Niveibacterium microcysteis: one gene and its partner. The protein of the gene in region 2 interacts with the protein of the main gene of each other region in a pairwise test. Links are inferred from orthologs where the notes say so. Each region holds a gene or a part of one and is shown on either strand. Other genes may lie near its edges. The genes, in order: grxD and JY500_RS10210.

Region 1 (15,076 bases), 1.6 Mb from region 2 along the record:
CGCAACCTGTTCCTCGAAGTGCGCGCGGGTACCGGCGGCGAAGAGGCTGCGCTGTTTGCCGGCGTGCTGTTGCGGATGTACACCCGCTATGCGGAACGCCAGGGCTGGCGCGTCGAACTCGTGTCGGTGAATGAATCGGATCTCGGAGGCTACAAGGAGGCGATCGCGCGCATCGTCGGCGACGGCGCCTACTCGAAGTTGAAGTTCGAGTCCGGCGGGCATCGTGTGCAGCGCGTGCCGGTCACTGAAACGCAGGGCCGCATCCACACCTCCGCGTGCACCGTCGCGATCCTGCCGGAAGTCGACGAAGTTGCTGACGTCGAGATCAATCCGGCCGATCTGCGTATCGACACCTTCCGCGCCAGCGGCGCCGGCGGCCAGCACATCAACAAAACCGATTCCGCGGTGCGCATCACCCATTTGCCGACCGGCATCGTCGTCGAGTGTCAGGACGACCGCTCACAGCATCGCAACAAGGCTCAGGCGATGTCGGTGCTGGCGGCGCGGATCAAGGACGCGCAAGTCCGCGAGCAGGCGAGCAAGCAGGCTGCGCATCGCAAGAGCCTGATCGGCAGCGGCGACCGCTCAGAACGCATCCGCACCTACAACTACCCGCAGGGCCGCGTGACCGACCACCGCATCAACCTCACGCTGCACAAGCTGGACATGGTGGTGGAAGGCGATCTGGACGAACTGATCGACGCCCTCACGCGCGAACACCAGGCCGAACAATTGGCCGCGCTGACCGAGGTTGTGTGAGCGCGCAGGGCTGGCCAGCGCGAGCGAGCGATAACCGTCCCGCGGTGCGCTGCGCATACGATTGGCGAGGCGCCCACCAATGAGCCTTCCCGTAACGCTGGGCGACGCGCTGGCCTTGGCGCACGGGCGAGTGCCGGCTTCCGAAGCGCGGTTGCTGTTGCGCGAAGCGAGCGGGGAGCGCGCAGCCACGATCGTCGGCTTTCCGGAGCGTCCGCTGAGCGACGTTGCGGCGCAGTGTTTTGTCGACTGGATTGCTCGGCGTGAAGCCGGGGAGCCGGTTGCCTATCTGCTGGGCGAACGCGAGTTCTATGGCCGCGTCTTTCGTGTGTCACCGGCGGTGCTGATCCCGCGCCCTGACACCGAGCTACTTGTCGAACAAGCGCTGCTACACCTGCCGGACGGTGCCCCCCGCGTGCTCGATCTCGGCACCGGCAGCGGCGCAATTGCGATCACGATTGCGCTGGAAGCGCCGCATGCCCAGGTGTCGGCAGTCGATGTCTCCGCTGCCGCGCTGTCGGTTGCGCGCGAGAACGCGGAACGGCTGGGCGCTCAGGTACGCTGGTTTGAAGGGCCCTGGTGCACGCCGGTGCAAGGCGAGGTTTTCGATCTGATCGCGTCCAACCCGCCTTACGTGGCCGCCGAAGACCCGCATCTCGCGCAGGGCGACGTGCGCTTCGAGCCGCCCGGCGCGCTGGCCTCGGGCCCGGACGGACTCAGCGATATCCGCATCATCACGACCGAAGCCTGGGCTTGCCTGAAGCCGGGCGCCTGGTTGCTGTTCGAGCATGGCTACGATCAAGGCGATGCCGTGCGCGCATTGATGCTGGCGGCGGGCTATACCGATTGCGTGACGCTGAAGGATCTGGGCGACAACGACCGCGTGACGCTGGGACGACGGCCGGTTTGAACGGCTTGATTTGACCCGGTGCGCGGTTTTTTCTAGACTACATACCTGATTGAATCAGTCAGGTATTCTGACTTAGCCGAAGGAATTTACATGAGCGTGCAAGACATCATCCACCAGACGGTCACCGAGAACCCGGTGGTGCTCTTCATGAAGGGCACGCCGCAGTTCCCGCAGTGTGGTTTCTCCGCGACCGCTGCGCAGATCCTCAAGCTGCTCGGCGTTACGCAGTATGCGTCGGTGAACGTCCTGACCGACGACGACATTCGCCAAGGCATCAAGGAATACGCAAACTGGCCGACGATTCCGCAGCTCTACATCAAGGGAGAATTCGTCGGTGGCTGCGACATCATGAAAGAGATGTATCAGTCCGGCGAGCTTCAGCAGATGCTGCAGGAAGCGGGAATCGTCAGCGCCTGATTGGCGCTGCTGAACGAAAACGGCGACCTTCGGGTCGCCGTTTTCGTTTGCGGCCTACAGTTGTCGATCGGGTTTGATGGCGTCGGGCGCTGGCGCCTCGTCATCGTCACTGTGGCCGCTCCAGTTGCGCCACGCCTTGCGCGCCAGATGCGCCGTCAGCAGATGCGGTGGCATCCGCAGCCAGTGCCCGCGCAGGTATAGAAGCTGACGTGCGAGTGGTGTCCATGCGTCGCCAGCGGTTGGGTCGTTTGGCCGCAGCCCCCGCAGGTAGAGCTGTTCGAGCAGGCGCTCGCGCGTATCGCTGGGCCAACGGCCACCGAAGGCGAGTGTCGTCGGCGGGATTGGCGTGGCAAGCATCACCGAGCACATGTGCAAGGCATAGCGCAGCGGGCGTTGCAGGTTCAGCGCGATAGCGCGCGTTTCCAGCGATTGCCAGAAAGCGCCCTGACTTGCGAAGTGTCGCAGCAGGCCGTCCAGATCCACGAGATCGCGCATGCCGTTGTCCAGTTCGCCTTCATGGAACAGGTGGCAGGCGCTGTGCAACACCATGTCGGCCGGTGCCAGCACCCAGACGCCTGGCGTGGCGGCGGCCGGCACGGCCTGATCCAGCAGCAGCGCGGGGTCAGGTGGATGGCGTGCGGTGAGCGGCAGGATGTTGTGATGCACATCCAGCGAACTGCCGCGGTTGACGTGGCGAAGCGGCGGCAGCTCGTGCATCCACTGGCGGTAGTAGCGCTGGTCATAGGCGTTCAGATGCGAACTGATCCAGCCGTGGCGCAGCAGCGTCGACTCGGTGTCCGGCAATGCAGCTTTAGGCACCAGCAGGTCGATGTCACCGAAAACCCGACCGCGTGACGCCGGCAGGTTGGCCGCGAGATAAGCCGCGCCCTTCAGCAAAACCAGGCGGATGCCGCATTCGTCCAACGCGCGGCGTACCCGATCTATCTCGGCCAAGGAAGCAATGCGTTGCCGAGCGCCGACCGCACGCGCGGCGATGAGGTGTTGGCGCGGGCCGGGCGGTACCGCGTCGAGCAACTCGTGGGCTTCGAGATCGGCGGCGATGCGAGCGCTCAGGTTCGCGTTGCGCGCCTGGCGGATCACGTCATCCCACTCGCGTAGCGAAAGTCGCGCGGCGCATTCGGGCGCCCGCAGCAGTGGCAGCAGGGCGTCGCGAATCATGGCCGGGCCTCGTCAGCGAGGCGGTCGAAGGCGGCAATTGCTTCGTCCAGCCGGCTGTAGCGCAGCGCGATGCAGTCGCTTCGATCCACCGTGTCGACCAAGGTGCGGAAGCCAGTCTCGCCGAGCATGCTGTAGTTGAAGGCGTTCTCCGCCAGCTGGATGAAGCCTTCCGCTCGCGGCAAGGGTTTCATCGTCAGCGCTGCACCCGCCTCCCACTGCGGGAAGATGATCCAGCGGGGTAGCGCACGTTCATGCATTCGGGCAACGCTGTCGCGCGGTGGCCGCAAGTGCGCGACGCGGCCTTTGTGGGTGTCGGGGCATTCGGGGCCGAAACTTGCCGACGGCTCGAACTGCTGAATGATGTCGATCGAACTGTTCTTCAAATTCACCGGGCGGGCCAGCGCGACGACGCGCCCATCAACCGGGTCGAGCAAGGTCAGTTCGTCCGAGCACAAACGCCAGCCGCGTTGGATCAGCGCAGCGGTCAGCGTGCTTTTGCCAGAGCCCGGGGGGGCTGGAAGGATGGCGGCCAAGCCGTTGCGTTCCACGACCGCAGCGTGGATCACCAGAAACTGGTGGCAATAGGTTGCGATGCACCAGTTGATGCCCCACTCGAGCATCGCAAAGCTCTGCGCGTGTGGCAGCGGTTTGAACGGTGTGCGGCCGTCAAGGTGAAACTGAACCTGCGGCCGTATCCAGGCGCGGAGTCCGGAGACGCGACCCACCTGCACATGGAAATCTGCAAAGTCGTTTGGCGCCAGCGCGTGATCAGCGTAAAGCGTCTGCACGGCTTTGCACACGACCGGCTCGCGGCTGCGGATGTGCAGTGTCAGGGGGCCGCTGGTGAGCCAGAGACCGTCGCCGGACAGGCGCGCCGACAGATCTGCTTCGTTCAGGTCTGTAACGCGGAGCGTAGCGATCAAATCAGTTCGATGCGGCGGAGTTGGTCAAGTGCCTGAGACACGTTGTCGGTGAGTTCAGGCGAGCACGGCAGCGATAGCAAACCGGCGATGGCGTCCGCTGCCTGCGCCGCATCGTAGCGCGCGGCGGCTGGCAAGGCGAGCACTTCCGCGGCGAGCGGCGACAGCGCGTGCGTCGCGCCGGTCTGGCGATCGTAGAAAACGGAACCGTCGGGCCAGTGGTGACTGACCCAACGTGGACTGGCGTCCTGCATGCGGGGCCCGCGCTTACGGCGAGATGTAGTTGTTCTTGAGGTAATTGACGATGTCGGTGCCGGTCCACGGCGTCGCGCCAGCATAGGGCACGTACTTGCCGTTGAGCGCCCATTCGCGCCAGATTGCGATCACGCCTTCGGCGGTGAGTGCCTTCGGATCGATCAGGCCCTTGAGGATGTTCAGGTAGGCGCCGATGCAGTGGAACGCGACCTTGTACGGATCTTCATAGCCCAGCAGATTGAGCACCTGAAGCATCGTCATCATCGAGCCGTCTGGATTGAACAGGCGGCTGCCGGCAATCGTGCCGACAACGAAGATCGAGTGGAAGGGCGTCGATTGCGGAATCGGCCAGTTGCCGGCGCTGCAGTTCTTCCAGTAACCGGGCGAGCGCCCGTTACAGGTTCCGACTTTGGTGCCGCGGTGACTCAGCGCGCCCGAGAGCGTTTGCGAGGGCGAAATGCACTCACCCGGGTTCAGGCCGCCAAGGACGGGCCGGCTGGTCAGCGTCAGGATGATCGGGCCGGTGGCCATGCCGCCGCGTACCAGCAACCGGCGCCGTGCTTCAGATACGCCCGATTCTGCACGGTCGGGTGACTGGGCGGGATGGTCAGCGCTAGGCATGTTTTCGTGGTTCGACATGGTCTCGATCCTGGAGGTCATGTTGCATTCTGTCAGGCACTCACTGCCAATTCGTGCAAATTGGTCACGGCCTGACAGCAGGATGCAATGGGTTGCAGCTAACCATGCAAGAAACGTGCTTGGCGGCGATTCAATAAAAAACCAATAAAAAACAGTGCGTTGCGTTGCTGGTGTGGTGCGGGCCGTGAGCGGGAGCGGCAGGATGTCAAATGCGCCGACGATTCCTTACTCAGCGTCGCAGGTATTCCGACAGTTCGCGCGCCATGCGCTCAGCCTGGCGCAAGTAGCTCGCGCCGAACAGGTTGAGGTGGTTGAGCATGTGATAGAGGTTGTAGAGCGTGCGTCGTTGCGGGTAGCCCTCGGCGAGCGGCGCGGCTTGCATGTAGGAGAGGTAGAAGCGCTCGGGCAGGCCGCCGAAGAGTTCGCTCATTGCAAAATCGGCTTCTCGATCGCCGAAGTAGGTCGCAGGGTCGAAAACGACCGGCTCTCCCTCTGCGGTTACCGCGATGTTGCCGGCCCAGAGGTCGCCATGCAGCAGTGCCGGTTCGGGGCGGCGCTCCAGAAAGAATGCGCCGATCTTGTCGATGATGCGTTCGCCGTGGTTCTGAAGGTCGCCACGGTAACCGCGTCGCGCGGCTTCGGCGAACTGCGGCGCAAGGCGCTGGTGTGCAAAAAATGCGGGCCAGTCGGCGCGTGGTGAATTGTCTTGCGGCGATTGGCCGATGAAGTTGTTGCGCCGCCAGCCGTAATGTTCGCCGACGGTGCTGTGTAGCTGCGCCAGTGCCGCTGCGCAGCGAGGGGCGTCGGCTGCTTGCATTGGGCGCAGCGGCAGGTGTTCGAGAATCAGGAATGCATGCGCTTCGCTCGCGCCACTGGCCACTATCGCCGGCGTGCGGATCGCGCCCGTCGCGGCGATGGCGGAGAGCGCATCGACCTCAGCATCAAACAGCGCAAGGTTCGTCGCTGCGCCGGTCTTCACGAAGACGCGCCGCGCCGCGCTCCCGACGATCCAATTCCGATGTGTGCCGCCGGAGGCGGGTTCGGCGCTCGTGACGCGGAACGCCGTGCCGAGCGCGCCGCGTGCAGCCTCTTCGACAGCCGCGGCGAGCGAGGCCTCCATGCGGGTCAGCCCAGGCGGTTACGCGCGCGGGCGATCGCGGCGCGAACCTGCTCGGGGGCGGTGCCGCCGATGTGGTTGCGGCCGGCCAGCGCACCTTCGACTGTCAGCACTTGGTAGACGTCCTCTGCAACCAGGTTCGAGAAGCTGCGCAGCACGTCGAGCGGCAGATCGGGCAGATCGCAGCCGCGGGTTTCGGCTTCGCGCACCGCACGGGCGACGGCTTCGTGCGCGTCGCGGAAGGGCAGGCCGCGCTTGACAAGGTAGTCGGCCAGTTCCGTGGCGGTGGCAAAGCCTTGCTTGAGTGCGTCGCGCATCGCGTCGGCCTTCACCCGGATGCCTGAGACCATGTCGGTGAAGATGCGCAGGCTGTCGATCAGCGTGTCGGCGGTGTCGAACAGCGGCTCCTTGTCTTCCTGGTTGTCCTTGTTGTAGGCCAGCGGTTGGCCCTTCATCAGGGTCAGCAGGCCGACGAGGTGGCCATTTACGCGGCCGGTCTTGCCGCGCACGAGTTCGGGGACGTCCGGGTTCTTCTTCTGCGGCATGATCGAGCTGCCGGTGCAGAAGCGGTCGGCCAGATCGATGAAGCCCACGCGCGGGCTCATCCACAGGATCAATTCTTCCGACAGGCGCGACAGGTGGGTCATCACCAGTGCGGCGGCGGCGGTGAATTCGATTGCGAAATCGCGGTCGGACACGGCGTCGAGCGAGTTCTCGCAGACGGCCTCGAAGCCCAGCTCGCGTGCGACGAATTCGCGGTCGATCGGGTAGCTGGTGCCGGCCAGCGCCGAGGCGCCCAACGGCAGACGGTTGACGCGGCGGCGGGCGTCGACCAGGCGTTCGGCGTCGCGGCGCGCCATTTCGACGTAGGCCATCAGGTGGTGGCCGAAGGTCACTGGCTGCGCCACTTGCAGGTGCGTAAAGCCGGGCATCGGTGTTGCGGCGTGCTGTTCGGCCAGATCACACAGCGCGCGCTGGAAGTTGCCGAGCAGTTCGATGGCCTGGTCGACCGCGTCGCGCAGCCACAGGCGGATGTCGGTGGCCACCTGGTCGTTGCGCGAACGGCCGGTGTGCAGTCGCTTGCCGGCGTCACCGACCAGCGTGGTCAGGCGGCGCTCGATGTTCAGGTGAACGTCTTCGAGATCAAGGCTCCATTCGAACTTGCCGGCGGCGATCTCGTCGAGGATCTGCGCCATGCCACGCTCGATGTCGGCGAGGTCCTGCGCGCCGATGATGTTTTGCTTGGCGAGCATCTTCGCGTGCGCGAGCGAACCACGGATGTCCTGCTCGGCCATGCGGCAGTCGAAGAACACCGATGCGGTGAATCGCTTGACGAGATCCGACACCGGTTCGTTGAATCGGCCAGACCAGGCCTTGGCATCGCCGGTTTCGGCGTGCGAGGGTTGTGAACGCTCTGTCATAATCGCGGGAATCCATGAGCACCCGTGCGGCGCTGGGAAGTGGCGCGGCTCAGGCGGGGAAAAGTGCGGCGGCGCGCCGCGGGACACGATGGCAAGTATACGGCAAAAGCCCAAGCAGTCCGGCCCGGCGACACGCGGTAACGCAGTGGCGCCGCCTGATTTTCGCAACCTCGGTGTGATGTTGCGCGGCCTGCTGGGCGTCAACCTGATGGGGCTGGTGACGGTGGCGTTGCGCGGCGTGCCCGGCGATGCGCTGATGCGCGAGGCGTTGGCGATGGCGGGCCTGCTGGAATTGCCGCTGATGCTGGGGCTCTTGCTGGCCTACATGCTGGCGCCAGTGATTGCGTCGCAGACCTATCGCAAGGCGACTATGTTGCTCGTCGCGGTCGGCGTTGTATCGGTGCTGGCGACCTTTCCGCTGCTTTCGTCGCTCGCCGAACGTGCCGATCTGTGGCGCTGGAGCCTCTGGGCGGCCGGCAGTGGCGCGCTGTTGATGGCGTACTTCCACTGGCGCGCGGCGCTGGCGACACCTGCGCTGTCCGAGGCGCGCGTGCTGGCGTTGAACGCGCGCATCCGGCCGCACTTCTTTTTCAACAGCCTCAACGGGGTGCTGGGTGTGATGCGGTCCGATCCGCGCCGTGCTGAGCAAGCGCTGGAGTCGCTGGCGGATTTGTTCCGCAGCCTGATGCGCGAGAACCGTGATCTCGTGACGGTGGGCGATGAGATCGAACTGGCGAATCGCTACCTCGACCTCGAACGGCTGCGGCTGGGGGATCGCCTCAAAGTGGTGTGGGATCTGCGGCATTGCCCACTTGATGCCAAGGTGCCGCCGCTGATGCTGCAGCCGCTGATCGAGAACGCGGTGTATCACGGCATTGAGCCGTCCCCGACGCCCGGCGAGATCCAAGTGCGCATCGCGCAACGCGGGCGGGAACTCGTGATCGAGGTAGATAACCCTGTTCAGGCGGAGACTCGTCAACAACAAGGTAATCGCATGGCTCAGGCCAACATCCGGGAGCGATTGATGCTGTTTTTCGATATCGAGGCGCAGATGGACAGTGGCGTGAAGGATGGCCGTTACCGCGTCCGCATCTGTCTGCCTTTGCGCAGGGAGGGGCGGGCATGAGCGGGCAGGAAGTGCTGGCGGTGCTGAACGTGCTGATCGTGGATGACGAGGCGCCTGCACGCGAGCGCCTGCGGGATTTGCTGGGTGACGTCGCCGCGACGCAGCCCACCCGTATTGTCGGCATGGCCGCCAACGGGCACGAGGCACTGAGATTCCTCACGGCGCAACAGGTTGACCTGCTGCTGGTGGATATCCGCATGCCGGGGATGGACGGCATCGAACTCGCGCAGCACGTGGCAAGGCTCGCGTCGCCGCCGCGCATCGTGTTCGTCACCGCCTACGACCAATACGCGGTCAGCGCCTTCGATCTGAATGCGATCGACTACCTGCTCAAACCGGTGAGGGCGCAGCGGCTTGAGGCGGCGCTGGCGAAAGTGCGTGCAAGCCTGCCGGTGGCGCGTGAGGCACTTGATCGCATCGCCGAACCGCGACGGCATTTCTCGGTGAGCGAGCGCGGCCGGATTGCGCTCATTCCTGTAACCGATGTGCTGTTCCTCAAGGCCGAACTCAAATACGTCACCGCGCGCACCGTCGAGCGCGAGTACCTGCTCGACGAATCGCTGGTGCAGCTGGAACAGGAATTCCCGGAGCGCTTCGTGCGCATCCACCGCAACTGCTTGATCGCGCGGGCGGCTGTCGCTGGATTCGAGCGCGACGAAGCCGCCGAGCACTGGCTGGTGAAGATCAACGGCCTCGACGAAAAGCTCGCAGTCAGCCGCCGCCAGTGGCCAACCGTGCGTGCCGCCTTGCTGGGTGGCGCAGGCGATGAGCGCCCATGACTTCAAGCCCCCCACTTTGCGGCCGTTGATAGCCCCGTGAACGCACAAGCCCCCACCCCCCGACAGCGTCCGCTCACGCTGGGCATTCTCGCGGCTGATATTGATACCGCTGTTGCGCTGCGTCTGGTTGCCGGCATCATCGACGAGGCGCGCCTGCGCGGCGCGCGCACGGTCTTCCTGCCGGGGCATCCGCCGGCGGCGTCGGCCGAATTCGACCGGCAGTTCAATCTGGTATTCCGCTTGCCTGACGCCACGGCCTTCGACGGCCTGCTGGTGATCGGCACCACCTTGCAGTACCACTTGAACGCAACGCAGCTCGACAACTTCCTCGCCACTCTGCCCAAGGTGCCGACGCTTTGCCTGGGGTTTGCGTCGCAGGTCGTGCCCAGCGTCGTCAACGACAACCACGGTGGATTCCGTGCGCTGATGTCGCACCTGATCGAGGAGCATGGCTGCCGCCGCATTGCGATGATTGCCGGCCCGGCAGGGCAAGCGGAGGCCGAGGCACGACTGGCTGCTTGGCGTGACGCTTGCACGGATGCGGGGATCGAGGTCGATCCCGATCTGTTGTTGCAGGGCAACTTCACGCAGGCGAGCGGGCGCGCAGCGATGAGTGCACTGCTGGAGCGCGGCGCTACGGTTGATGCGGTGGTCGCCGCGAATGACGACATGGCCTTGGGGGCGATGGCCTGCGCGGTGGATCATGGCCTGCATGTGCCGCAGCAGCTTCGTTTCGGCGGTTTCGACGACATCCTCGCCGCGGGCCGCCTTGGCGTGGGGCTGACGACCATCAACCAGTCGCACTATGCGCTGGCGCGCGCATCCGTCGCGCAACTGATCGAGCGGATCGGCGGCGCGGAGGTCACGCCGCTGACGCGTGTGCCGACACGGCTGGTGCGCCGGCAATCCTGTGGCTGCGGTGGCTTCTACGCCCGACCGGAGACCTTCGCTGCGCAACTGGATGTGCGGCTTGCCGGCATGCTGGAAGAACTGGCGGTGGCGCCTGAGCACGAGGCCAACTATCGGGCAGCGAGCCTTCTGGTCGAGCAGGGCCTCGCGAGAGCCTTGGCGGAACAGGACTTTCAGCCGCTGCTGGCGGCGGTGCAGACCGTTGCGCGCGACGTGCTTGCGGCGGAGGGCCATGTCTACGGGCTGCAGGCGTTGCTGGTCGCGGCGCAGCGCTGGCTGATCGAGCCGCGCGGCCTGGCGCCGGAGGCCTGGGCCGCGGTTGCCCGCTGGCTGCAACAGGCGCAGATTGCGCTGGCGGGGCTGCAGGACGTCGCACAACAAGCGCGCCATCGGTTGCACAGCGAACGCGCGCTGGCTTTTCGCGACCTGCTCAAAACACGTATCGCCACCTTCGACTTGCAGAAGCTCCTGGAACACCTCTCGGAGGCGCTGGCGGATCTCAGTCTCGATACCTGCTGCATTGCGCTCTACAGCGGTGAGGCGCGCATTTCCAGCCTCGACGATTTCGACCTGCCGGGTGAGGCGCGCCTGCTTTACGCCTTCATCGGCGGGCGTGAGCGCCCGTCGCTGAACGGCGAACGCTTCCGTACGCACGACGTGCTGCCGGCCGATGCCTGGGCCTTGGCGGCGGATAGCACTTCGCTGATCGTCTACCCGGTCTTCCACGGCGCCGAGCACTTCGGCTTCATCGTGTTCAGCGTCGACCCGGTTGCGGGTGGGCCGTGGGAAACGATTCGTGACGAGGTGTCGTCGGCCTTGAAGGCGTCGTTGCTGGTATCGGAGCTCGCCGCCGCGCGCGATGCGCTACGCAGCGACCTCGCACAGGCGCGGCAGGGCCAGCGTGAGCTGGCTGACATCGCGCATCGCGACGAATTGACAGGGCTCCTGAACCGACGCGGCTTCCTCGCCGAGGCGCGCCTGCGTGCGGACATGCTGAGTGCGGATGGCCTTGCGACCGCAGTGATCTTCGCCGACCTCGATGGGCTCAAGCCGATCAATGACCGCCATGGCCACGCAGCCGGTGACGTTGCGATCCGCCAAGCCGGCGAAGTGCTGCGTCGCGGTTTCCGCTCGGCCGACCTGATCGGCCGCATTGGTGGCGACGAGTTCGTCGTGCTGACTGCGAACGCCGACCCGGACGCACTCAGCGCGATGCGCGAACGGATCTACCGTTTGTTCGAGCGGGCCAGCCAGGACTTGCCCTTCCCACTGGCTTGCAGCCTTGGCTATGTAGTGTCGCCGCCGGGCGTGCCGGTTTCGCTGGAGGATCTGCTCGCGCGCGCCGACAGCGTGTTGTACGAAGAAAAACGGCGCCGCAAGGGCGCCGCTTGGCATACCGGGGTCTAGCGGGGGCTGCGCCCCCGGCCCAACTTAACCCGAGTTGCGCAGGCCCGCCGCGATACCGTTGATCGACAGATGGATGCCGCGCTTGATGCGTTCCTCCTCGTTGCCGTCGCGATAGCGGTGCAGCAGCTCGACCTGCACATGGTTGAGCGGATCGAGGTACGGGAAGCGATTGCGGATCGAACGCTTGAGCAAGGGGTTGCCATCGAGCAGTTCTTGCTGGCCGGTGATGGCAAGCAGGGCGTCGATGGTGGCCTGATGTTCGGCGCGGATGCGCGGGAAGATCGCTTCGCGCAGCGCTTCGTCGCGCACCAGCGCAGCGTAGCGAGAGGCGATGGCGATGTCGCTCTTGGCCAGCACCATATCCATGTTCGACAGCATGGTGGCGAAGAACGACCATTCCTTGTGCATCGACTGCAGCACCTGCATGCCGTCCGGCCGCTCGGCGAGGAAGGCGCGCACCGCTGCGCCGAAGCCGAACCAGCCCGGCAACATCAAGCGGCACTGCGCCCACGAGAACACCCACGGAATTGCCCGGAGGTCTTCGATTGCGGTGGTCTTCTTGCGTGACGCCGGGCGCGAGCCGATATTCAGGTTCGCGATCTCGGAGATCACCGTCGATTCCCAGAAGTACTTCTCGAAGCCCTCGGTTTCATAGACCAGCCCGCGGTACGCCTTGAACGCGTGCTCCGACAGGCGATCCATCACTTCCAGGTATTCGGCGCGCGGCGCAGCTTCCGGATGCGCCAGCAGCGTCGCCTCGAAGGTGGCGGCGGCGAGCACTTCCAGGTTGCGCTGACCGACTTCCGGGTTGGCGTACTTCGACGAGATCACCTCGCCCTGTTCGGTGAGGCGGATCTTGCCTTGCACCGCGCCGCCCGGCTGCGCCAGGATCGCCTGGTAGCTGGGGCCGCCGCCGCGGCCAACCGAGCCGCCGCGGCCGTGGAACAGACGCATCTTCACGCCGTGGCGCTTGAACACCTCGATCAGCTGGATCTCGGCCTTGTAGAGTTCCCAGCCGGAGGTCATGAAACCGCCGTCCTTGTTGGAGTCCGAGTAACCGAGCATCACTTCATGCATGTCGCCGCGGCTGGCGACGAGTTCGCGGTAGCCGGGAATCGCGAACAGACGGTCCATCGTTGCGCTGGCGGCTTGCAGGTCGCCGATCGTCTCGAACAGCGGCACGATGTTGACGTCGATCGCGCGCTCATGCGGCCGCAGAAGACCGACTTCCTTCAGCAGCAGCGCGAGTTCGAGCATGTCCGACACGCCATCCGTCTTCGAGATGATGACGTTGTGGATGCAATCGCGTCCGTACAGGCGATGGGCTTCGGCTGCCGCACGGAAGATCTCCAGCTCGCCGACGGTTTCGTCGGAGTACTGCACGAAGGGCGACGCAAGCGGACGCGGCGTCGCGAGCTCTTCGAGCAGCGCGGCGATTCGGCCTTCCTCGTCGAGGGCGCGGTAGTCGAAACCGGGGCGCACCGCGGCGAGCAACTCGGCGACGGTGCGCTCATGCACGTCCGAGTTCTGACGCAGATCGATTGCGGCAAGGTGGAAGCCGAAAACCTTCACTGCGCGGCGAATGCGGCGCAGGCGACCTTGCGCGAGCGTGCCGGAACCGTTCGCGAGCAGCGAACGATGCACCGTCTCGAGGTCTGCCGCGAGTTCGTCGGCGCTGGCGTACGGTTCGGCTTGCCCGACCGGCGGGCGGCCGACGCGGTGGCCGAGCAGGTTTTCTGCGGTGGCCGACATGCGGGCGTAGATGCCTGCGAGCGCGCGGCGATAAGGTTCATCGCTGCGGTGCGGCGACTTGTCCGGCGAGAGGTTGGCCAGTTCGATCAGCTGGTCGGATGCGCTGACCAGCAACTGGGCCAGCGAGAGCTCGCTACCGAGGATGTGCAGTTCATGCAGGTAGAACTCGAGCGCGACCGTGGATTGCATGCGCATCGCTTCGCGCAGCACATCCGCGGTAACGAACGGGTTGCCGTCGCGGTCGCCGCCGATCCAGCTGCCCATGCGAAGGAACGCCGGCAGCTCCATGTTCTTCCAGGTCTCGCCATGCTTGGCGAGCAGGTTTTCGAGCGCGACGTAGAGCTTCGGCAACTCACGCAGGAAGGTGTAGCTGTAGTACGAGAGGCCGTTGTCGACTTCGTCGAGCACCGACAGCTTGGTCGGCCGCAGCATGCGGGTCTGCCACATCGTCAGCACAGCGCGGCGCAGGGCGGCGTCGTTCTCCTCGATCTCCTCGGGCGTCATCTGGATGCGATCGCGCGCATCGAGGAACTGGGCGATCTTGAGCTGGCAGTTGAGGATCGACTTGCGCGACACCTCCGTTGGGTGCGCGGTCAGCACCGGCCCGACGAAAGCTTCTTCGAAGAAGTCAGCGATCTGCTCATTCGTCACGCCCGCTTCGAAGGCCGCTTCGATGGCGCGCGCCATCGTGCCTTCCCGCGGGGCGGAGCCGGCGATCGCATGCATGCGCGAACGGCGGATGTGGTGCTGGTCTTCGGCAATGTTCGACAGATGCGAGAAGTAGCTGAAGGCGCGCACGACATGGATCGTCTGGTCGCGCGACAGCGAATCGAGCATCGCTTCGAGTTCGCGGCGAGCGGCGATATCGTCATCACGACGGAAGCGAATCGAGGTCTGGCGGACCCGCTCGATCAAATCGAATGCCGCCTCGCCCTCCTGGGCGCGGACGGTGTCACCGAGAATCCTGCCAAGAAGACGGATATCTTCTTTGAGGGGGAGGTCCTTCGCTGCTTCCTGCTTAGCCTGATCGCTCATTGTCGGTTTTGCTGTGGGATTGGGGGTGATCCCCGGGCGGCCTTTGTACGGTTCGGGGGCAAGGGCCGTGCGTAAACGTCGCAATTTTGACATTGCACCGCAATATTTTGAAGCTTATCAGGCCTTTGTATGCGTTTGCCGATCAAAAATTGTGCGGTGGTACCATCGCAATCCTTATCGAATCCGGCCGCAAGGCCCTTGTCATCGTGACCAGCCCCGCACCCGAACGCATCGTTATCGCCACCCGTGAAAGCCGTCTCGCCCTGTGGCAGGCCGAGCATGTCAAAGCCCTGCTCGAAGGCCTCTATCCGCAAACCCGGGTGGAACTGCTTGGCATGACGACGCGCGGCGACCAGATTCTGGACCGTGCGCTGTCGAAGGTGGGCGGCAAGGGCCTCTTCGTGAAAGAGCTGGAAACGGCGCTGCTTGATGGCCGTGCCGACATCGCGGTGCA
Region 2 (15,144 bases):
GAGTGTCGCCACCCCCTGAAACAGCTGCATGCTCAGTATGTCGTGCATCGCGCTTCTCTCAGCCGAGCCGCAAGAGCACTTGCCCGGCAGACACCGTATCGCCCGCAGCAACTTCAATCGACGTCACCGTTCCCGCGCTGCTGGCAAAGATCGCGTTCTTCATTTTCATCGCCTCGATCGTTGCGAGGCGATCGCCTGCCGCGACACGTTGGCCGACTTTCACGCTGACCTCATCGACCGTCCCGCCGAGGTGGCTGACCACCGCACCCTGGGCCGGCGGCGACGCAGTCGGTGCGGCAGGCGCACTGACGACGGCCGACGAAGGCTGCGCAAAGGCCTGCGCTGGCGAAGGCAGTGCAGTCTGCGGCGTGCCGTCCAGCTCCTCGACGGTCACCATGAATACCTGACCATCCACCGTTATGCGGAAGCTGCGCTCCATGCTTTGCCTCACTGACTGGGAGAGCGACCCGGCGAACGGGCCAGATGATGGGAATCGTGCTGGGCTGCGCGCGCGCCGGACACCCATGTGTGTCCACGCTCGGCGGTTTCGATGCGAACGATCCGGTAGTTGCCCAGGATCTCGTTGAGTGCAGCGCTGATGGCGGCCACTTGAGTTGCCGTCGGCGATGTGGGCTGAGGCGTCACCGAAGGCGGCGCGGAGGACACCATCGTCACCTGCCGGCGTCGTGTCACATCGAGCGTCACCACAAGCAGATGGATGAGCCCCGCAACGGCAAAGCTCACAACTGCAGCGAGCAAGTAAATCTGGATCGTGATCGGCAGACTCATGGCGGCGTTACAGCGGAATGTTGCCGTGCTTCTTGGCCGGCCGGCGTTCGCGTTTGGCCAGCGTCTTGCGCAACGCAAGCCGCAGCGCAGCCCGGGTCTCGGCAGGCTGGATCACATCCGTGATGTAGCCGCGCGCGGCGGAGGCATACGGCGACGCAAACTCAGCGCGGTAAGCCGCGGCATATTCCGCCGCCTTCTCTGCGCGATCCTCGGCCTGTTCAATCTCGCGACGGTAGAGCAGCTTCACCGCTGCGTCTGCGCCCATCACGGCGATCTCGGCAGTCGGCCAGGCGAACACCATGTCCGCGCCCATCTCCTGGCTACACATCGCGAGGTAGGAACCGCCGTAGGCCTTGCGCAGCACCAGCGTGATCTTCGGCACCGTGCAGGATGCGTATGCGAACAACAGCTTCGCGCCATGCCGGATGATGGCCCCCCGCTCCTGCTCGACACCGGGCAAAAAGCCCGGCACATCGACAAACGTGACCAGCGGAATGTTGAAGGCATTGCAGAAGCGGATAAAACGCGATGCCTTGTCTGACGCGTTGATGTCCAGCGCCCCGGCCATTACCTGCGGCTGGTTCGCGACGATGCCGACAACGACGCCGCCGATTCGCGCGAGCCCGACGATGATGTTGCGCGCAAAGCTCGCATGCACCTCAAGCAGCTCGCCATCATCGACGATGCGGCGGATCACGGCCGGCATGTCCAACGGCTCGTTCGCCTGATCCGGAATCAGCGCATCGATCGCGTCGTCGTGTGACAGATCCAGCCCGGGATCGAGCCGGTGTGGTGGATCTTCGGTGTTGTTGGCCGGCAGATAGGAGAGCAGCGAACGGATGATCGCAATCGCGTGCGCATCGTCCTCAGCAAGGAAGTGAACATTGCCGCTCACTGCCGCATGCATCTCGGCACCGCCGACTTCGTCCATCGTCGTCTCGTGCCCCGTCACAGCCTTGATGACCTCAGGGCCGGTGATGAACATCTGCGCATTGCGGCGCGTCATCACGATGAAGTCCATCAGCGCCGGCGAATAAGCGGCTCCACCGGCACACGGCCCCAGTACCGCCGCGATCTGCGGCACCACTCCTGAAAGCAGTACGTTCGCGTAGAACACTTCACCGTAGCCAGAAAGGGCCTCGACACCTTCCTGAATACGGGCGCCGCCCGAATCCTTGAACGCAACGAGCGGAATGCCCTGCGCCAGCGCGAAATTCATCAACCGGACGATCTTGTTGGCGTGCGCCTTGCCCAGCGTGCCCGCGCAGACGGTGAAGTCCTGGCTGAACGCGGCAACATGCTGCCCGTCGACAAAGCCGGTGCCGGTGACCACCCCGTCGGAGGGGAGTGTCTTACCTTCCATGCCGAAGGCATGCGCATCATGCGTTACATGAGCGCCGAATTCCTGGAAAGTGCCTTGCTGGAAAAGCGTGTCGAGGCGCTCGCGAGCGCCTAACTGGCCTTTCTTGTGGCGCTGCTCAAGTTTGTCGGCACCGCCCGCAAGCAGAATGGCTGCGCGCCGCTCCTCAAGGAGCTGTGCCAGTTTTGGGGGAAGAGTCATGACGGCCTCGCGTTCCCGCAGCCGCCTGCATTGGGCGGCTCACGCAGGACACGCTACGCCGCAGCGAGTGTCGTCCGCTTGACAGTCATCAATCCCGGAAGGACAAATGCACCAATCAGCGGCCGTAGAGGTCGCGGGCGGCGCCTTGCAGGTCCCGGCGGAGTTGCCGGCGCTCTTCCGCACTAAGCCGCCTTACCGCGGGGGTGGGTTCGCTGTCGTAGCGCGCATCAAGCCTGCCGGGTCGCCGGCTATCGTCAAAGCGATCGGCCTGGTGTTCGCGCCAGTCATCCCGGCGCTGCTCCTGACGCTCGGCCCGTAACTCTTCACGCAAGCCTGACTGCGTTGAACGTTTCTCGAAGTTGTGGCCAAAGCGTAAGCCCTCGGCCACCGCTGGATGAGCGAACGCCAGCAGCAGTGCTGTAAAAGCCCCGCTTCCCACGCTCCGCCACATCACCTTCACCATTCGAATCCCCTGCTTGTGCGGGATGACATCCACGCTTTTCATGGACGCATCTTCACCGCTCGCCGCGAATGATATGTTTGGCGATGGCCGTTCCTTGTTACGAGGTGTTTCATGTCGCACTTTCCGCAACGAACCTTTACCTGCCATGCGCTGGCGACCGCGGCGATGAGCCGTTAGCATGTAGCCCATGGAAACCAAAGAACGCCACCGTATCCTGATCGTCGATGACGATGCACGCCTGCGCAACCTGCTGGAGCGCTATCTTGAGGAACAAGGTTTCGGCGTGAAGGCCGTGGCCGACGCCCCGGCCATGGACCGCGCGCTGACCCGCGAACACGCCGACCTGCTGGTGCTGGACCTGATGCTGCCGGGCGAAGACGGCCTTTCCATCTGCCGCCGCTTGCGCGGCAACGGCAGCGAGCTGCCGATCATCATGCTGACCGCCAAGGGCGACGAAGTCGATCGTATTGTTGGCCTCGAAATGGGCGCTGACGACTACCTGCCCAAACCCTTCAACCCGCGCGAGCTGGTGGCGCGAATCCACGCCGTGCTGCGCCGCAAGCCACGCACGCCGCCGGGTGCGCCAGCCGAAGACGAAGAGGTTGTCAGTTTTGGTCGTGTCACGGTCAACCTCGGCACGCGTTCGCTTACGCGTGACGGCGAGGAAATGCCGCTTACAACGGGCGAGTTCGCGCTGCTCAAGGTGCTTTTGCAGCACCCGCGTCAGCCGCTGTCGCGCGACAAACTGATGGAACTGGCCCGCGGTCGGGAGTACGACGCATTCGATCGCTCGATTGACGTGCAGATCTCGCGTCTGCGCAAACTGGTCGAAGAAGAGGCTTCAAGGCCCCGTTACCTGCAAACGGTCTGGGGCTTTGGCTATGTCTTCGTGCCGGATGGTCAGCGCAGCAGCTGACGCCCATCGTTAAGTGGTGATTCGCTTTGCGCCCAGCAGCCTGCTGTGGCGCACCTTCTTCCTGATCGCGCTGCTGATCGGCCTCGCGCTGGCTGCGTGGTACCAGCTATTCGTGCGTTTCGAATCGGAGCCGCGCGCACGCCAGCTCGGCCAGATGTTGGTCAGCGTGGTCAATCTGACTCGCGCCGCGCTCGTCAACGCCGATCCGCTGCTGCGCCTTGCGCTGTTGCGCGATCTGTCGGTACAGGAAGGGATCCGCATCTACCCAGCGGAACCCGGCGACGAGCTGGGGCCGCTTCCCGATTCCCCGACGATTCGTGTGATCGCCGCCGAAGTCAGCCGCCAGCTCGGCAGCGAAACCCGTTTCGCCGGCAGCCGTGAAGGCATCGAAGGCATCTGGGTCAGCTTCCGGATCGATCCGGATGATCCGAACGATCTGTTCTGGGTGATGTTGCCGCGCGAGCGCTTTGAACGTGTCCGTACCGCTGAATGGCTGGGATGGGGCATTGCCGCGGGCATTCTCGCGATGCTGGGCGCTTACCTGATCGTGCGGCGCGTTGCCGGGCCGATGGCGCAAATTGCGGCGGCGGCACGGATGGTGGGTCGTGGCGAGCCACCGCCTCGCCTGCCGGAAGAAGGCCCGAGCGAAATCAACGAAGTGAGCCGCGCGTTCAACCAGATGTCGGAGAGTCTCGCGCAGCTCGAATCCGACCGTGCGCTGATCCTCGCGGGGGTATCGCATGACCTGCGCACGCCGCTCGCACGCCTCCGCCTCGGGATCGAGATGACCGGCGCGCATCCGGACGACATTGAAGCGATGTCCACCGACGTTGAGGAAATGGACAAGATCATCGGGCAGTTCCTCGATTTTGCTCGCGGCAGCGCCGATGAATCGATGGCCGAACTCGACGGCGCTGCGCTGGCAAACGACCTGATTCAGAGCTATCAACGGCGGGGCCTGGCAAATGTCGTAGCCGGCGAGATCACGAGTACCACGCTGCCATTCCACGGAAAGCCCAAAGCGCTGCGACGCGCAGTTTCGAATCTGATCGACAATGCCCTTCGCTACGCCGGCCACGAGAAGCCCGTCGAAGTGGGCTGCGAACGTCGCGGCGGGCAACTGGTCTTCTCGGTCAAGGATCGCGGCCCCGGTATTCCGCCTGACCAAGTCGAGCGCCTCAAACGCCCCTTTACCCGCCTTGAGGCTGCGCGGACCGATGCGATGGGGTCCGGCCTGGGGCTTGCGATCGTCGATCGGGTCGCACGGGCCCACGGCGGACGTCTGGATCTGCTGCCGCGTGAAGGCGGCGGACTGGCTGCTCAAATCCTGGTTCAGCAGGCTTTGCGCACCACAAGCAACGCGTAACGACGACATCGCTATAATGGCCGGCTGATATGAAGATACTTTTCGACCTTTTCCCCGTTCTGCTGTTCTTCATCGCCTACAAGTTCGCCGACATCTACGTCGCGACGGGTGTGGCGGTGGCAGCAACGGTACTGCAGCTCGCGTGGGCTTATTTCATCCATCGCAAGGTCGAACCGATGATGTGGTTCTCGGCCGTTGTCGTTGTGATCTTCGGCACGCTGACCTTGGTACTGCACGATCCGACGTTCATCAAATGGAAGCCGACGATCATCTACTGGGGCATGGCCATCGCGATGATCGTCACCCAGTGGGGATTTCGCCGCAATCCGATGCAAGCGATCTTCGGCTCTCAGCTGGAACTCCCTGAAGAGGCCTGGAGCAAGCTGAATTACTCCTGGATGGCGTTCTTCGCTGCGATGGGCGTGATCAACATCGCAGTGGCTTATCGCTTTTCTGAACAGACCTGGGTCAACTTCAAGCTGTTTGGGGGGACCGGGTTGATGCTCGTTTTCGTGGTGGTGCAAAGTCTGATGCTTTCGCGCTACCTTGATGAGGAAAAGAAGTAATGCTGTACGCCCTGATGGGTGAAGACACCCCGAACAGCCTCGAAAAACGGCTCGCTGCACGCCCCGCTCATTTGGCGCGCCTCCAGGCGCTTGCTGATGCTGGCCGCTTGCTGTTGGCCGGCCCAATGCCTGCAATCGATAGCCCTGATCCGGGCCCCGCAGGTTTTGTCGGCAGTCTGATCGTCGCAGAATTTGCGAGCCAAGCCGAAGCCGAGGCCTGGATCGCACAAGATCCGTACGTGGCCGATGGCGTCTTTGCCAGCACCGTCGTTCGACCCTTCAAGCGCGTACTCCCCTGATGACCACCCTGATCGACGAAATCCGGTCGCGTCTGACCGAACTGGATCCGCTTGCGCTCACGCTCGAAGACGAGAGCGCACGCCATGCGGGCCATGCCGGGGCCGCGGGCGGCGGCGGGCACTTTCGCCTGCACATCGTTTCTCACCAGTTTTCCGGCAAGTCGCGGATCGCTCGCCATCGCGCGGTGTATGCACGACTCGCCGACATGATTCCGGCCAGGATTCACGCGCTAGCCATCGACGCGCGAACCCCGGATGAATCTGCCTCACCCCACGCTTGACCAAACCAGAGGAACTCCATGAAACGTGAAATCAGCCGACTGCTCGTCGGTATCGTTGCCGCCGCGATCTCGGTTGCGGCCTCCGCCGATGACAAGGCTGCCGCAAAACCGGCTGCCGCTCCGGCTGCCAAGTCTTCTGGCCCCGTTGCTACGGTGAATGGCGTTGCCATCCCGCAGGCACAGGCCGACCTGTTCATGCAAGAGCAGATGCAGCGCGGTGCGCCTGACAATGCTGAAGTGCGCAACGCGATCCGCGAAGAGTTGGTCCGTCGTGAAGTGATCGCCCAGGAAGCGAAGAAGAAGGGTGTCGACAAGAACCCGCGCTTCCAGACCGCAATGCAGCTGATGCAGCGCTCGGCCCTGGTCGGCGCCTACCTCGAAGACTACGTCAAGACGCATCCGATTCCGGAAGCCGACGTGAAGAAGGCCTACGACGAGCTCGTCGCCAAGAGCGCCAAGAAGGAATACAAGGCCCGCCACATCCTCGTCGAGAAGGAAGACGACGCCAAGGCGATCATCACCAAGCTCAAGGGCGGCGCCAAGTTCGCCGACCTAGCGAAGGACAGCAAGGACACCGGCTCCAAGGACAACGGTGGCGACCTCGGCTGGAATTCGCCGGATGCCTACGTGAAGCCGTTTGGCGAAGCGCTCGGCAAGCTTCAGAAGGGCAAGTACACGACCGAGCCGGTCAAGACCGATTTCGGCTACCACGTGATCCTGCTGGACGACTCGCGTGACGCGACGCCGCCGGCCTATGACCAGGTCAAGGCCAACATCCAGCAGCGTCTGCAACAGCAAGCCGTCGAGAAGCACATCGGCGAGCTGAAGAAGGCCGCCAAGATCCAGTAAGCGGATTTCTACGCATCAACAAAACGGCCCTTGCGGGCCGTTTTGCTTTTGTGTGCTCAGTCCGTTCTGGCCGGCGGCGGTAGCGTCTCGAGAAAGGCAACCGCGTCGGACGAGCGACGCGTGCGAGCCATTGGCGGCAGGCTTTGCCAGACACGTCGGCCATAGGGTTTGTCGATCATTCGCGGGTCGCAGATCATCAAGACGCCGCGGTCGCGCTCGGTACGGATCAGGCGCCCTGCCCCCTGCTTGACGTTGATCACCGATCGCGGCAGCTGGTAATCCATGAAGGGGTTTCGCCCCTCAGAACGCATCCATTCGATACGCGCGGCCAGCACCGGATCATCCGGCGGTGCGAAGGGCAGCTTGTCGATCACGACGAGCGAGAGCGCATCGCCCGGCACATCGACGCCCTCCCAGAAACTCTGGCTGGCAACCAGCACGGCGTTACCCAACTTGCGGAAACGCTCAAGCAATTCGCTGCGCGAGCCCTGCCCTTGCATCAGCAAAGGAAAATCCAGCGCCTCGCGCTCAAAACGGCTCGCAAGCTGCTCATGGATGCGCTGCATCGCGCGTAAAGCCGTACAAAGGACGAAGGTACGCCCCTGAGCAGCGCGAATCGCGGGCAACGCCGCCTCGACTACCGCATCCACATAGCCAGGGCTGTTCGGGTCGGGCATGCCTTCCGGGGCGTACAGCAAGGCCTGCGTGGCGTAATCGAACGGGCTGCCCCACACCGCGGTGTCGGGTGGCGGTTCCAGCGCGTCGAGGCCGAGTTCCTCGCAGTAGTGCCGGAAATCGCGCCCAACCGCGAGCGTGGCCGAGGTAAAGATCCACGAACGCGCGGTGCCTTCCAGCTGTTTGCGGAAGAGTCCGGCCACATGCAGCGGTGTGGCGTTGAGCGACGCAGACTGGCTGTACACCTCGGCCCAGCGAACGATTTCCGGCCCCGGCGGCATACGCCAGCGCGTGATGCGTTCCGCGATTTCGGAGGTGCGCTGCCAGCAGCGTTCAAGGCCCTCGGAGCGTTCAGCCTGCGTTTCGAGCAGGGCGGCAAAAGCGTCCATCTCCCGAACCAGTGAATCGAGCGCCGGCTCGAGGCCTTTCAAACTGCCGAGTTGATTCCACCCGAGCCGTTGGTTGTCACCGGGGAAGGCCAGCCGCAGATCGCGGGCCGCCTTTTCCAGCGTGCGGGTCGCATCCTGCAAGGGCATGAAATCCTTGGCGCCGGCAATCGCCTCGTTGCGAGTGTCCCGCGCGAGATCCAACAGTTGCCCGGTCGAGATACTCTCGCCGAAGAACAGGCTGGCCGTCTCGGGCAGTTGGTGCGCTTCGTCGAAGATCACCGTGTTGCAGGCCGGCAGCAACTCAGCGAGACCGGTGTCGCGCAGCATCACATCAGCAAAGAAGAGGTGGTGATTGACCACCACGACCTCGGCTTCTTGCGCAGCGCGGCGCGCGGCGAGGACGAAGCATTCCTTGACGCTCGGACAGTCCTGCCCGAGGCAGTTGTCGCGTGTCGAGGTGACTTGTTGCCACACCGCAGCGTCTTCGGAAACGTCCGGGCACTCGGCCTTATCGCCGGTTGAGGTGTGCTTGGCCCAGCGTACGATTTTGGGCAAATGCAGTGCATCTTCGCGGGTGGCGAATCGGCCATCGCTCTGTGCCCGCTCCAGGTGATAGTGGCACAGGTAGTTCGCACGCCCTTTGAGCAGCGCGACGCTGACCGGCACGCGTAGCGCGTCGCGCACCGCAGGCAGATCGCGATGGAACAGCTGGTCCTGCAGCGTCTTGGTGCCGGTGGAGACGATCACCTTGCCGCCGGAGAGCAGCGCCGGCACAAGGTAGGCAAAGGTCTTCCCGGTGCCGGTGCCGGCTTCGGCGACGAGCACCCGATTGCCCTTGATGGCGTCGGCGATCGCCTGCGCCATCTCGAACTGTTGAGGACGCGGCCGGTAACCGGCAATGCGTTGGGCGAGCGCGCCGTCTTCGGCGAAGTAGCTGGAGAGTTCTTTCATGGCGGCGGGCGCGTGGGTCGGCGATGTTAGCACGGCCGATGTATGACCCTGGCCGCCGCGGGCCGATCACACTGGGCGATGGCGCTCCGCCAGATACTCGCGCGAGCGCATCTCGATCAGGCGCGATACGGTGCGGGGGAATTCCTGCGCATTCGGCCCCTCGCGATAAAGATCAGGCGCTTCGGCTGCCGCGCTGATGATCAGCTTCACACGGCAGTCGTAGAGCACATCGACAAGCCAGGTAAAACGCCGTGCCTCGTTGCCATTGTCGCGCGTCATGACCGGAATGTCGGACAGGAATATCGTGTGGTAGCGCCGAGCAAGGTCAAGGTAGTCATTCTGCGAGCGAGGGCCACCGCAAAGCGTGGCGAAATCGAACCACACGGTGCCTTCATGCAGGCGCCGTACCGGAATCTGGCGATCGAGCAATTCGATTTCGCCCGGCATACCCTTGCCACCGGCCACCTGTCTGAATTCATTGGCCAACTGCTCGTCCGCATTGGCGCCTGCTGGCACGATGTAGATGTTCATGCGCTCAAGCGCGCGCAAGCGGTAGTCCGTGCCCTGATCAACTTCGAGCACATCGAAACGCCGCTTGATCAGGTCAATCGTTGGCAGGAAATTCTGCCGTTGCAGCCCATTCGGATAGAGGCCGTCCGGCGGGTAATTCGAGGTCATCACGAACACCACACCGCGTGCGAACAGGGCGTCCAGCAGACGGCCGAGAATCATCGCGTCGGCGATGTCGGAGACGTGGAACTCGTCGAAGCACATCAGCCGCGTTTGGCGGGCAATCGTCTCGGCCACGCGAATCAGCGGGTCTTCGTTGTCCTTGAAGCTGCGCAGCAGCTCATGCACTTCCCGCATGAACGCATGGAAGTGCACCCGACGCTTGCGCTGGTAAGGCACCGCGTCGAAGAAGCAGTCCATGATGAAGCTCTTGCCGCGCCCAACCCCCCCCCAGAGATAGACGCTGCGTGGCGGGTGCGGGTTGAACACCAGCTTGCGCAAGCGCGTTCGGCGAACTGCCTTGAAGGCCAGCAGATCGGTGTAGAGATCCTGCAAACGCGCGATGGCGCCGCGTTGTGCCGCGTCGGCCTTGTACCCACGGGCCTTCAGCAGGGATTCATAGGCGTCGCGGACGCCAAATTCAGGAACGTTGAGGATGCGGTGCGGCATGGCTGCTGCGTATCGAAATAGAAAACGGCCGTTCTCGGTCGATAGACCGGTGAACGGCCGTCCGGTTGCAATGCTTTAGAAGTGCAGCGAACGCTTGTCGACTGCCAGCGCGGCTTCGTGCATCACTTCCGACAGGGTCGGGTGGGCATGAGCGGTGCGGGCCAGGTCCTCAGACGACGCGCCAAACTCCATCGCAACGACCGCCTCGGCGATCAGCTCCGACGCGTTGGTGCCGATGATGTGAGCACCGAGGATCTGATCCGTCTCGGCATGCGCCAGAACCTTCACGAAACCCGTGGTGTCGCCCTGCCCCAAGGCACGGCCGTTCGCCATGAACGGGATTTGGCCCGCCTTGAACGGAATGCCTGCGGCCTTCAGATCCTGCTCGGTCTTGCCGACCCAGGCGATCTCCGGCTGGGTGTAGATGACCCACGGAATCGTGTCGTAGTTGCAGTGCCCCGCCTGACCGGCGATGCATTCGGCCACCATGACGCCCTCTTCCATGCCCTTGTGCGCCAGCATCGGCCCCCGCACCACATCACCGACCGCCCATACGTTGCGTAGATTGGTCGAGCAGTGATCGTCGACTTCAATTCGGCCACGGGCATCAAGCTTGAGCCCGACGGCTGCTGCGTTGAGCCCTTCGGTATTCGGCGTACGGCCCACCGCCACGACCAGCTTGTCGAACTCAAGGACCTGGTCGCCTTCGTCGTTCTCGTACTTCACGGAGACCGTGTTGGGGCCGGTCGTCACTTCCTTGATCTGCACGCCAAGCTGGATGTTCAAACCCTGCTTCTTCGTGAAGACCTTCCAGGCCTCCTTCGCCACCGCCTGATCGGCTGCCGCCAGGAAGTCCGGCAGCGCCTCAAGAATGGTGACCTCGGAGCCAAGGCGCTTCCAGACGCTGCCCATTTCAAGGCCGATCACGCCAGCACCGATCACGCCCAGGCGCTTCGGCACGGACTCGGTCTTGAGCGCGCCTTCGTTGTCGACGATGTTGACGTTGTCGACCGGGATCCCCGGCAGATGCCGCGCACGCGAGCCGGTGGCAACGATCACATGCTTGGCGACGACATCTTCGTTGCCAACCTTCATCTTCCAGAGGCCGTCGGCCTCCGCGACGAAGCTGCCGTGACCGGCAAGAAAGGTGACCTTGTACTTCTTGAACAGCCCTTTGATGCCGCTGGTGAGCTGCGTAACGATGTTGTCCTTGCGGCGGATCATCGAGGGCACATCGATCGACACACCTTCGACCTTGATGCCATGCATCACGAAGGCGTGGGTTGCGTGATCGTAGAGTTCCGACGAATACAACAGCGCCTTCGACGGGATGCAGCCGACGTTAAGGCAGGTGCCACCCAGACGCGGCTCGCCTTTCGGATCGGCATACGCCGCAGATTCGCAACAGGCTGCTTTCAGCCCCAGCTGCGCCGCACGGATGGCGGCGACGTAACCAGCGGGCCCGCCGCCGATCACCAGTACATCGAATTCCTGAGCCATTGAACGCTCCGATCGTGATTACCCGGCGTTCTCGTCGGGTACAAAAATCCAGCAGAGGACGTAGGCGAACACACCTACACCGGCGAAGCAGGCCATCAGCACCCACAGCAGGCGCCAGACCCACGACTCTACCCCGGTCATCCGGCCGATGCCGCCGCAGACGCCACCGATCCAGCGGTCGTCACGCGAACGGCGCAATCCGTTGATCGCCGCCGACCCCGCAGCGTTGCTGCGGGGTGCTTCATCGCCCAGGAGGCGCGCTTTCGCCGCAGCGAACTCCGCGTCCGTCAATGCTCCGCTTTCTTTCAGCTGGTGCAGTTTGGCGATTTCATCGGCGACGGACATTGATTGCCTCCGGTCAGATTTCCAGCAGCAGACGCGCCGGATCCTCCAGTGCTTCCTTCATGGTGACCAAGCCGAGCACTGCCTCGCGGCCGTCGATGATCCGGTGGTCATACGACATCGCAAGGTAGTTGATCGGACGGATCACGACCTGACCGTTCTCAACCACCGGACGATCCTTGGTGGCATGAATGCCGAGGATCGCCGATTGCGGCGGGTTGATGATCGGCGTCGACAGCATCGAACCGAAGATGCCGCCGTTCGAGATCGAGAAGGTGCCACCGGTCAGGTCTTCGATGGAAAGCTTGCCATCGCGCGCCTTGGCGCCGAACTCGGCAATCTTCTTCTCGATTTCCGCCAGCGTCATCTGGTCGGCGTTGCGCAAGATCGGCACCACCAAACCGCGCGGCGAACCCACGGCGATACCGATATCGAAGTAGCCGTGATAGACGATGTCATTGCCATCGACCGACGCGTTCAGCACCGGGTACTTCTTCAGTGCCGCAACCGCGGCCTTCACGAAGAAGGACATGAAGCCCAGCTTCACGCCGTGCTCCTTCTCGAACTTCTCCTGGTACTTCTTGCGCATCTCCATCACCGGCGCCATGTTGACCTCGTTGAACGTGGTCAGGATGGCGTTGGTGGCTTGCGACTGCAGCAAGCGCTCGGCAACGCGGGCGCGCAGGCGGCTCATCGGCACACGCTGCTCCGGACGATCGGCCAGCACCGATTCCACCGCCACCGGTGCCGGCGGCTGCGGCAATGCCGACGCCGTGGAGCCAACTGCCGGGAGGCTTGACGGCACCACCGCCGCCTTGGTGACGGTGTGGGTCGTCGTACCCAGCGCATCCGCCTTGGTTACACGGCCGCCAGGGCCGGTGCCCTGCACGTTCGATGCATCGACGCCCTTCTCCGCGAGGATCTTGCGCGCCGCCGGGCCCATGCCCGACGGTGCGGTAGCCGCAGCAGCAGCGGGCGCCGGTGCTGCGGCCGGGGCCGCAGTCGCGGCGGGCGCAGAGGCGCCTGCGGTCGCTTCGGTGTCGATCTGTGCGATCAGGTCACCACTGGTAACGCTCGAGCCGTTGCCCTTGATGATCTTGACCAACACGCCGGCCGCCGGCGCCGGGGTCTCGAGCACGACCTTGTCGGTCTCGATGTCGATCAGGTTTTCGTCGCGGGCAACCGCGTCGCCTTCCTTCTTGTGCCAGCTCACCAGCGTCGCTTCGGACACCGATTCGGAAAGCTGCGGGACTTTCACTTCGATCAGCATTTTTTCTTCCCTCTATGTGCTTTCTGACGCGCCAGCTCAACGGCTCGGAGCGACGTCCTGATTCAGTTCACCGAACGCGCCCTCGATCACCGCCTTCTGCTGCACCTGGTGCTTGGCGTAGTAGCCGACCGCCGGCGATGCCGAGGCCGGACGGCTGACGAGGTAGAGGTGGTGGCTCTTGCCCAGCGAGCGGGCGAGATGCTGACGGGAGACGATCCAGTACCAGGCACCCTGGTTACGCGGCTCTTCCTGACACCACACCACTTCCTGCGCGTTGGGGTATTTGCCAAGCTCTTCGGCAAATGCCTCATTCGGGAAGGGATAAAGCTGTTCGATACGTACGATGGCGGTGTTCTGGATGCCCTTGGCACGCCGTTCGGCAACCAGCTCGTAGTAGATCTTGCCGGAGCACAGCACCACGCGCGTGACGGCCTTCGGATCCAGCGGATCAACCTCGCCAATCACCGTACGGAAACGGCCATCCGAGAGTTCATCCAGCGTCGAAACCGCGTCCTTGTGGCGCAGCAGCGACTTCGGCGTCATCACGATCAGCGGCTTGCGGAGCTTGCGCACCATCTGACGGCGCAACAGGTGGAAGATCTGCGACGGCGTCGAGGGTACACAGACCTGCCAGTTGTTCTCGGCACACAGCTGCATGTAGCGCTCAAGTCGCGCCGAAGAGTGCTCCGGCCCCTGCCCCTCATAACCGTGCGGCAGCAGCATCGTGATGCCCGACAGACGGCCCCACTTTGCTTCGCCCGAGCTGATGAACTGGTCGATCACCACTTGGGCGCCGTTGGCGAAGTCGCCGAACTGGCCTTCCCACACAACCAGGTGATTCGGTTCCGCAGTCGCGAAACCGTACTCGAACGCCAGCACGGCGTTCTCCGACAGCACGGAGTCGATGACCGTGAAGGGCGCCTGGTTTTCCTGGATGTGCTGGGCCGGCACATAGATGCCTTCGTCCCACACTTCGCGGTTCTGATCGTGCAGCACTGCGTGGCGATGGAAGAAGGTGCCACGCCCGGCATCCTGACCCGACAGGCGCACGCCGAAGCCTTCAGCCACCAGCGACGCGTAAGCAAGGTTCTCACCCATGCCCCAGTCGAGCGGCAGCTTGCCCTCACCCATTGCCTTGCGGTCTTCAATGATCTTCGCCACACGCGAGTGCAGCGTGATGCTGGAAGGCACGTCGGTCAGGCGCTGCGCGAGGCGGCGCAACTCGGCTTGCGGCACCGAGGTGTCGCACTCGTCGGTGTATTCCTTCTTCAGGAACGGCGACCAGTCCTGCGCGAACTTGCGGGTGTAGCCAGACAGCACCGGGTTGTAGAGCAGCTCACCGCGGTCGAGTGCGGCGCGGTACTCGGTGATCATCTGGTCCGGTTCGTCCGGGCTGCACACGCCAAGCCCGACCAGGCGATCCGCGTACAGCTTGCGCGAGCCCGGATGCGCATTGACCTTCTTGTACATCAGCGGCTGCGTGACCATCGGCTCGTCCTGCTCGTTGTGGCCGAGCTTGCGGTAGCAGATGATGTCAACCACGACATCCTTCTTGAATGTCTGGCGGAACTCGACGGCGATCTGACAGACCAGCGCGACCGCTTCAGGGTCGTCGCCGTTGACGTGGAAGATTGGCGCTTCGACCATCTTGAACACGTCGGTACAGTAGATCGACGAACGCAGATCGCGCGGATCGGAAGTGGTGAAACCGATCTGGTTGTTGATGACGATGTGGATCGTGCCACCAG

The links.
Region 1: the proteins of JY500_RS10210 (region 2) and grxD interact in binary tests that used the Escherichia coli proteins (3 or more experiments, as listed by UniProt). The link is inferred for Niveibacterium microcysteis from one-to-one orthologs.

The regions. Positions count from the first base shown.
Region 1 is NZ_CP071060.1:3,859,609-3,874,684, reverse strand. What follows is about bases 519-3,419. They hold grxD (Grx4 family monothiol glutaredoxin), read left to right. Parts: upstream 519-1,756; coding sequence 1,757-2,083; downstream 2,084-3,419. Other genes in these bases: JY500_RS17550 (HprK-related kinase A), read right to left, coding at 3,259-3,419; JY500_RS17555 (nucleotidyltransferase domain-containing protein), read right to left, coding at 2,138-3,262; prmC (peptide chain release factor N(5)-glutamine methyltransferase), read left to right, coding at 839-1,666; prfA (peptide chain release factor 1), read left to right, coding at 519-759. Outside these bases: more of prfA, read left to right, coding at 1-518; more of JY500_RS17550, read right to left, coding at 3,420-4,185; JY500_RS17545 (HPr-rel-A system PqqD family peptide chaperone), read right to left, coding at 4,182-4,436; JY500_RS17540 (hypothetical protein), read right to left, coding at 4,450-5,076; JY500_RS17535 (fructosamine kinase family protein), read right to left, coding at 5,306-6,196; argH (argininosuccinate lyase), read right to left, coding at 6,202-7,614; JY500_RS17525 (sensor histidine kinase), read left to right, coding at 7,703-8,740; JY500_RS17520 (LytR/AlgR family response regulator transcription factor), read left to right, coding at 8,737-9,519; JY500_RS17515 (substrate-binding and GGDEF domain-containing protein), read left to right, coding at 9,556-11,835; ppc (phosphoenolpyruvate carboxylase), read right to left, coding at 11,860-14,622; hemC (hydroxymethylbilane synthase), read left to right, coding at 14,826-15,076. UniProt on the Escherichia coli protein: Monothiol glutaredoxin involved in the biogenesis of iron-sulfur clusters.
Region 2 is NZ_CP071060.1:2,247,583-2,262,726, reverse strand. What follows is about bases 4,632-7,600. They hold JY500_RS10210 (BolA family protein), read left to right. Parts: upstream 4,632-5,959; coding sequence 5,960-6,241; downstream 6,242-7,600. Other genes in these bases: yoaA (DNA repair helicase YoaA), read right to left, coding at 7,147-7,600; JY500_RS10205 (peptidylprolyl isomerase), read left to right, coding at 6,260-7,090; JY500_RS10215 (YciI family protein), read left to right, coding at 5,661-5,960; JY500_RS10220 (septation protein A), read left to right, coding at 5,125-5,661; JY500_RS10225 (ATP-binding protein), read left to right, coding at 4,632-5,095. Also shown: JY500_RS10255 (sodium ion-translocating decarboxylase subunit beta), read right to left, coding at 1-48; JY500_RS10250 (biotin/lipoyl-containing protein), read right to left, coding at 59-439; JY500_RS10245 (hypothetical protein), read right to left, coding at 448-789; JY500_RS10240 (acyl-CoA carboxylase subunit beta), read right to left, coding at 797-2,350; JY500_RS10235 (hypothetical protein), read right to left, coding at 2,466-2,855; osmolarity response regulator transcription factor OmpR, read left to right, coding at 3,001-3,729; more of JY500_RS10225, read left to right, coding at 3,743-4,631; more of yoaA, read right to left, coding at 7,601-9,105; cell division protein ZapE, read right to left, coding at 9,172-10,284; lpdA (dihydrolipoyl dehydrogenase), read right to left, coding at 10,360-11,784; JY500_RS10185 (PspC domain-containing protein), read right to left, coding at 11,803-12,129; odhB (2-oxoglutarate dehydrogenase complex dihydrolipoyllysine-residue succinyltransferase), read right to left, coding at 12,143-13,396; JY500_RS10175 (2-oxoglutarate dehydrogenase E1 component), read right to left, coding at 13,433-15,144. UniProt on the Escherichia coli protein: Transcriptional regulator that plays an important role in general stress response. Has many effects on cell morphology, cell growth and cell division. Acts by regulating the transcription of many genes, including dacA (PBP-5), dacC (PBP-6), ampC and mreB.